DNA from 2 places in the Herbiconiux sp. A18JL235 genome. Region 2 is predicted to be linked to the other one. Evidence: riboswitches for the same ligand, from Rfam matches in the RefSeq annotation. Region 2 holds a riboswitch; the other holds the start of a gene.

Region 1 (3,394 bases), 2.1 Mb from region 2:
TTCGTGGCGTCAGGATATGCCGACGCGTTCATGATCGTTCTCCCCGCGCCGGTCAGGCCGCCGCCTCCGACTTGATGGTCTCGATGGCCTTGTTGAACCCGCCGCTGGTGAGGCTGGAGCCGGCGACCCGCGAGACCTCGATCTCGTCGATGTCCTTGCCCACCACGACCGCGGCGATGCCGTCGGCGAACTGGGTCTGGTAGTTCACCGAGTTCGGGTTCGTCGCCTCGGGGGTGACGGTCACCGCTGTGATGACGTCGCCCTCGAGGGTGACCGAGACGTCGACCTCCTCCTGCCCGTTCGGCGAGGTGTACCCGCCGGTGGCCTCGTAGGTGCCGTCGGCGTAGGTGCTGGAGCCGGCGCCCGCCGAGTCGCTGCCGGTCGACGGGGTCGACGACGGCGTGCTCGCCGCGGTGGAAGGCGCGTCGGCGGTGCTCGACGGCGCCGTGCCGGCCTCGGCGGAGGTGCTGGTGTCGGTGGCGCAGCCGGCGAGGGCGACGGAGATCGACAGGCCGGTCATGGCGGCGAGTGCGAGGTTCTTCTGTCGGGGGGTCATCTGCTGTCCTGTCAGTGGTGGCGGTAGGCGGTCACATCGGCGATGGCGATGGATACGACGGTAGAGACGGATTTCTTGAGCCCGCTATGAGCATCCGATGCCCTCTCTGTGAGCCGGGTCAGCACGTGCTGCACCGGCCCGGTGCGCATCCGAGGGCGACCATCGGCCTCACCCTCTGTCAACGACCGGCGGCCGCCGAACGTTCAGATCTCGGTAGGGCCGGTGCGCCCGGAGCGCTGACGGCGCAGTCGCCGCAAGGTGCTGAGGGTGCGCTGCTCGGGCAGGCTCCAGCCGAATCGCACGGCGAGCAGACGGATGAGGGTGGTGACGATGACACAGCCGACCCCGGCCACGGTGATGTCGGAACCGGATGCGGTGGCGGCCACCAGGAAGAGAGCGCCGGCGCCCGCCGCGACCGCATAGAGCGAACCGACGTGCATGACGCCGATCGGCATGCCCAGCAGGATGTCGCGCAGCATGCCGCCGCCGACCGCCGCGACGATGCCGACGAAGACGGCGGGCACCACAGGGAGGCCCACCGCGAGCGCCTTGCTCGTGCCGATGGCGCAGAAGAGGCCGAGGCTCAAGGCGTCGAGCACGGTGATGACGACGTTGAGACGATTGAACAGGCGCTCGAGGAGCATGCCGACGAGGGCCGCGGCGATGGCGACCGGGATGTACCAGTTCGACTCGAGCGCCGCGGGCACCTGGTTGAGCAGGAGATCGCGGATGACACCGCCGCCGAAGCCGGCGACCATCCCGATGAGGCCCACACCCAGCAGGTCGAGTCGGCGGTCTTTGAACTGGGCGGCGAACATGGCGCCCTGCACGCTGCCGAGGCCGGTGGCCGCGAGGTCGAGCCAGAACGGCGTGACGAACTGCTCGGCGATCATGCACAAGTCCTATCACGAGCCCGAGGCCCGGCGGCCCGTCGCGACCCGTCGCGACCCGGCGGCAGGCGCGCCGAACGGCGTAGAGTGGGCGGCGCAGACCACAACTGAACACTCTCGGCCCCCATGCCCTGGCGGGAGAGCCGGATGCGCCACTCGCGCAGCCGGCACCGAAGGAGCAATTCTCCCCGTCAATCTCTCAGGTTCCCGTACCGCCCGGGCTCGGCCGCTCTGGAAAGCAGTTCTCCACAGAACTCGCCGACGGGGAAAGCCCTCCACAAGAGGGTGAAACTCTCAGGCACTCATGACAGAGGGGGAGCTCGCGACCGCAACGGTGCGGTCGCGCCTCGATCGGCCCAGGGCCGGGATTCGGGAGGGCTCCCATGACAGTCAGCGCCTTCGAGTTGTTCAGCATCGGAATCGGGCCGTCGAGTTCGCACACGGTGGGGCCGATGCGCGCGGCCTGCCTGTTCGTGGAGGAGCTCGCCGCACTCGGGATGGTGCCGTCGCTCGACGAGATCGGTGGCCTGGGGGTGACGCTCTACGGCTCGCTCGCCGCGACCGGGCGTGGGCACGGCACCTTCCCTGCGGTGCTACTCGGGCTCGAGGGGTGGCGGCCCGAGCTCATCACGGCCGAGGAGAAGGAAGCCGCCGAGGAGCGCCTGCGCGACGAGGGCGTGGTGCGCGTGGGGCGCGAGCTGCGCGAGGGAGCGGCGGCCCAGACGGCAGCGGATGCGGCGGTGCGACCGGTGACGACGGCGGCCGCGGCGGCGCAGAGTGCGCCGGATGCGGCCCGAGCTCGGGCCGCGGACGCGGACGGCGGGAGGGCGGTGCGGATGCGCGAGGACGACATCGAGCTCTGGCCGCGGATGATGCTGGAGAGGCATCCGAACGGGATGTGCTTCGCGGCGCGGGTCGGGGGTGAGGTGGTGCTGGAGCGGCGGTACTACTCCGTCGGCGGCGGGTTCGTGGTGGGCGACGCGGTGCCGGCGGCACGAGCATCCGCGACGGCAATCGTGCCGGGCGACGAGGTGCCGGCGGCACCCGCGTCGACGGCAGCGTTCGTGCCCGCATTCGCCGACGGTGAGGAGGCAGCCACGGAACGCGAGGTCGCGGCAACCTCCGCCACGGGGCGCGAGGTCGCGGCGGGGTTCTCGTCGGGTGCGGAGCTCGTGGAGCGCGCGGAGGCGGTGGGGTCGGTGAGCGCCGCCATGATGCGCTTCGAGACGGGAGCGCGGTGGCGACGACGAGGGTGCCGTGCGGGAACGGCTGCTCGCCCTGCGCGAGGTGATGGAGGAGTGCGCGCGAAGCGGAATGGGGCGCGACGGTGTGCTGCCGGGGGTGCTGCAGGTGCCGCGGAGGGCCAAGGGGTGGCTCGAGAGGCTGGCGGCGGAAGACCCCGACCGGGCTCCCGAGTTCGCCGAGGACTGGGCGAACCTCGTCGCCATCGCCGTGAACGAGGAGAACGCCTCGGGCGGACGGGTGGTCACCGCGCCCACCAACGGGGCGGCCGGCATCATTCCCGCCGTGCTCTCCTACGCCCTCGGCTACACCCCGGCGGGGCGGGCCGATCGCGACGACGCGACCGTGCGGTTCCTGCTCGCGGCAGCGGCCGTGGGGTCGCTGTTCAAGGAGCGCGCCTCCATCTCGGGTGCGGAGATGGGTTGCCAGGGCGAGGTCGGCTCAGCGGCGTCGATGGCGGCGGCGGGGCTCGCCGAGGTGCTCGGCGGCACGCCGCGTCAGGTGGAGAACGCCGCCGAGATCGCCATGGAGCACTCGCTCGGGCTCACCTGCGACCCCATCGGCGGGCTCGTGCAGATTCCGTGCATCGAGCGCAACGCCATCTCGGCGGGCAAGGCGATCAACGCGGCCCGCATGGCGCTCCGCGGCGACGGCTCGCACCGGGTGAGCCTCGACGCGGTCATCGAGACCATGCGCCAGACCGGCC
Region 2 (3,394 bases):
GGACGCCGCGCGGGCGAGGGGCCCGATGAAGCTCCTCACCCGCCACCAGGGCTGGCTGCTCTACCCCCTCATGCTGCTCGAGGGCATCAACCTGCACTACCTCTCCTTCAAGACGCTGTTCGGCCGCGGCAAGGTCGAGGGCAGGCAGGTCGAGCTGTGGTCGATCGGTCTGCGACTCGCGGTGTACCTGGGCGTCGTGTTCTGGTGCCTCCCGCTCGGCATGGCCTTCGCCTTCATCGGCGTTCAGCTCGCGGTCTTCGGGCTCTACATGGGCGCCTCCTTCGCCCCGAACCACATCGGCATGAAGGTGTTCCCGGCGGGCTCGCGCGTCGACTTCCTGTCGAAGCAGGTGCTCTCCTCGCGCAGCATCCGCGGCGGCTGGGGCATGACGACGTTCATGGGCGGCCTCGACCTCCAGGTCGAGCACCACCTCTTCCCGAGCATGCCCCGCCCGAGTCTCATGCGGGTGCGCCCGATCGTGCAGGAGTACTGCGCCTCCCACAACATCCCGTACACCCAGACATCGCTGCTCGAGGCCCATCGCCAGGTGATCGCCTACATGAGCCGCGTCGGGCTCGCTGCACCCGACCCGTTCGACTGCCCCCTGGTGAACCAGTACCGCGTCAAGCGGGCGTGAGCCCGCACGGTGCTCGGTATCGTGGAGGCGTGAACTCACCGATCGCCGTCGCCCGCCGTGCCGTCCTCCTAGCTGCGACCGCCGTCGCCGCGGTCGGGCTCGCGGCGCTGCCGGCCGCGTCGGCATGGGCGCACGACGACCTCGTGTCGTCGAACCCGGCAGCCGACTCGTCGATCGCCGACGACCCGGGCGTGGTCACGCTGGCCTTCTCCGAGCCGTTGCTCTCGTTGGGGGAGTCGACCGACGGTTTCGCCCTGCAGGTCGTCGACCCCGAGGGCCTGCACTACGAATCGGGATGCCTCGCCCTCGACGGCGCCCAGGTGACGAGTCCGGTCGCGCTGGGCGACGCCGGCGGCTACGTCGTGCTGTGGCAGGTCGTCTCTTCCGACGGGCACCCCACCTCGGGTCAGTTCGAGTTCGACTACGAGCCGCAGTCGCTGGCGAACGCCGCCGACGGGCTCACTCAGGCGCCGGTCTGCGGCGAGCCGTGGTCGGGAGCACCCGACGGCTCCCCGACGCCGACCCCCACGGCGGCCGAGCCCACCCCCACGGCCACCGATGACTCCTCCGTGGCGACGACGGCTCCGAGCACCGCGGCGGCGACCGACCCGGGTGCCGACTCCGGCGACCCCGCCGCAGCACCCGCCCCCCTTCCCTGGTACGCGATCGTGCTGATCGCCGTCGCCGCAGCGGGCGCCCTGGCGGTCATCATCGTCATCGTGGTGCGGCGCAGCCGGGGCGGCGGCTTCGGCGGGCAGTGACTTCGCGCTACACTCGGCGCAGCGGGTGCCCCGCATCCGCTCACAATCGAACATCGACCGGCCATCAACCCGATGCGGGAGAGTCGCCTCAGGCGACACCGAAGGAGCAATCCTCCCCGATAATCTCTCAGGTCCTCGTACCGCATCGCTTGGCCACTCTGGAAAGCAGTCCGCGGCATCGACGGCGGCTCGCCCACGGTGAAAGCCCTCCCGACGACCGGAGGGTGAAACTCTCAGGCACGATGACAGAGGGGGAGTTCTCGTAGCGCATCAGCGCTCCCACGTATCGCCGGCTGCGCCGGCGGGAACGGAGAACTCGTGACCGGCTCCACCGACCCCGCGACACCCGAGGCACCCGCCCTCGAGTCGCCGCTCCTCGACACGCATCGCGCCGCCGGCGCCTCCTTCACCGACTTCGCCGGCTGGCAGATGCCGGTGCGTTACTCCAGCGACCTCGCCGAGCACCACGCGGTGCGCACCGCCGCCGGTCTGTTCGACCTCTCGCACATGGCGGAGTTCCGCGTGAGAGGGCCGGAGGCCGCCGCCCTGCTCGACCACGCGCTGGCGGGCCGGCTCTCGGCGATCGAGGAGGGTCAGGCGAAGTACTCGTTGCTGCTCGCCGAGTCGGGCGGCATCGTCGACGACGTCGTGGTCTACCGGCTGGGGGCCGAGGAGTTCCTGGTGGTGGCGAACGCCTCGAACCACGACCCGGTGGCGGAGGCGCTCGGCGAGCGATCGGCGGGCTTCGACGCGCAGATCGCCGATGAGAGCGCGGCCACGGCGCTCGTCGCGGTGCAGGGCCCGGCCTCCCGGCAGGTGCTCGAGCAGACCGCGGGGATCCGGATCGCCGGTCTCGACGGGTTGCGGTACTACCGCAGCACCCCCGGATCGTTCGACGGTGTCGACCTCCTCGTGGCGCGCACCGGCTACACGGGGGAGGACGGGTTCGAGCTGTACCTCGACCGTGCCGCCGCGCCCGCGCTCTGGAACGCCCTGCTCGCCGCGGGCGAGCCGCTCGGCCTCGTGCCCGCCGGTCTCGCCAGCCGCGACACCCTGCGCCTCGAGGCGGGGATGCCGCTCTACGGCCACGAGCTCTCGCTCGAGACGCTGCCCGAGCAGGCGGGCCTCGGTCGGGTGGCAGACCTCGGCAAGAGCGACTTCGTCGGCCGCGAGGCGCTCCTCGCCGGCGCTCCCGACGGTGCGCCCGTGCTGGTCGCGCTGGTGGCCGAGGGCAAGCGAGCGGCTCGCGCCGGCTACGAGGTCTTCGCCTCCGACGACTCCACCGAGGCGGTGGGCGTCGTGACGAGCGGCGCACTCTCACCGACCCTCGGGCATCCGATCGCCCTCGCCTACGTGGCGCCCGCATTCGCCGCACCGGACGCCGAGCTGAGCGTCGACATCCGGGGCAAGCGCCTCGCCTACCGCACCGCACCCCACCCGTTCTACCGCCGGAAGAAGGACTGACATGGCCGACCACGAAGAACTGCGCTACACCGCCGAGCACGAGTGGGTGAAGGTCGACGGCTCCGTCGCCACGATCGGAATCACCGCCTATGCCGCGGCCCAGCTGGGCGACATCGTCTACCTCGACCTGCCCGACGCCGGAACCGAGGTCGCGGGCGGTTCGGTGGTGGGCGAGATCGAGTCGACGAAGTCGGTCGGCGAGCTGTTCGCGCCCGTCGACGGCACCGTCGTGGAGAAGAACTCCGCCGTCGAAGACAGCCCCGAGCTCGTGAACGACGACCCGTTCGGCGCCGGCTGGCTGCTCAAGGTGGAGTTCACCGAGCTCCCCGCCCTGCTCTCGGCAGCCGAGTACGCGGCTCTGACGGGGGAGTGACCGCACCGATGACCGACGTCTTCGCCCGCCGCCACATCGGAACTGATGCTGCTGCGCGATCCCACATGCTGGAGACCGTGGGCTACGGCAGCCTCGCCGAGCTGATGGCCGCCGCCGTACCCGGCTCGATCGCCTTCGACCGCACCCTGCACGACTCGC

Evidence for each region. A riboswitch is a leader RNA that binds a small molecule or an ion and turns the genes downstream of it on or off. The one in region 2 is predicted to bind glycine.
Region 1: another riboswitch for glycine. It lies ahead of ABFY20_RS17775 (serine dehydratase beta chain); the one in region 2 lies ahead of gcvT (glycine cleavage system aminomethyltransferase GcvT).

Annotation. Positions count from the first base shown of each region.
Region 1 is NZ_CP162511.1:3,762,932-3,766,325, forward strand. It holds gene ABFY20_RS17760 (FAD:protein FMN transferase) at 1-32, opposite strand, end outside; gene ABFY20_RS17765 (hypothetical protein) at 53-556, opposite strand; gene ABFY20_RS17770 (trimeric intracellular cation channel family protein) at 760-1,449, opposite strand; glycine riboswitch at 1,668-1,767, shown strand; partial or broken gene ABFY20_RS17775 (serine dehydratase beta chain) at 1,830-2,366, shown strand; gene ABFY20_RS17780 (hypothetical protein) at 2,393-2,659, opposite strand; partial or broken gene ABFY20_RS17785 (L-serine ammonia-lyase) at 2,704-3,394, shown strand, end outside.
Region 2 is NZ_CP162511.1:1,643,195-1,646,588, forward strand. It holds gene ABFY20_RS07605 (fatty acid desaturase) at 1-637, shown strand, start outside; gene ABFY20_RS07610 (copper resistance protein CopC) at 667-1,398, shown strand; glycine riboswitch at 1,464-1,551, shown strand; glycine riboswitch at 1,552-1,654, shown strand; gene gcvT (glycine cleavage system aminomethyltransferase GcvT) at 1,717-2,862, shown strand; gene gcvH (glycine cleavage system protein GcvH) at 2,864-3,235, shown strand; gene gcvP (aminomethyl-transferring glycine dehydrogenase) at 3,244-3,394, shown strand, end outside.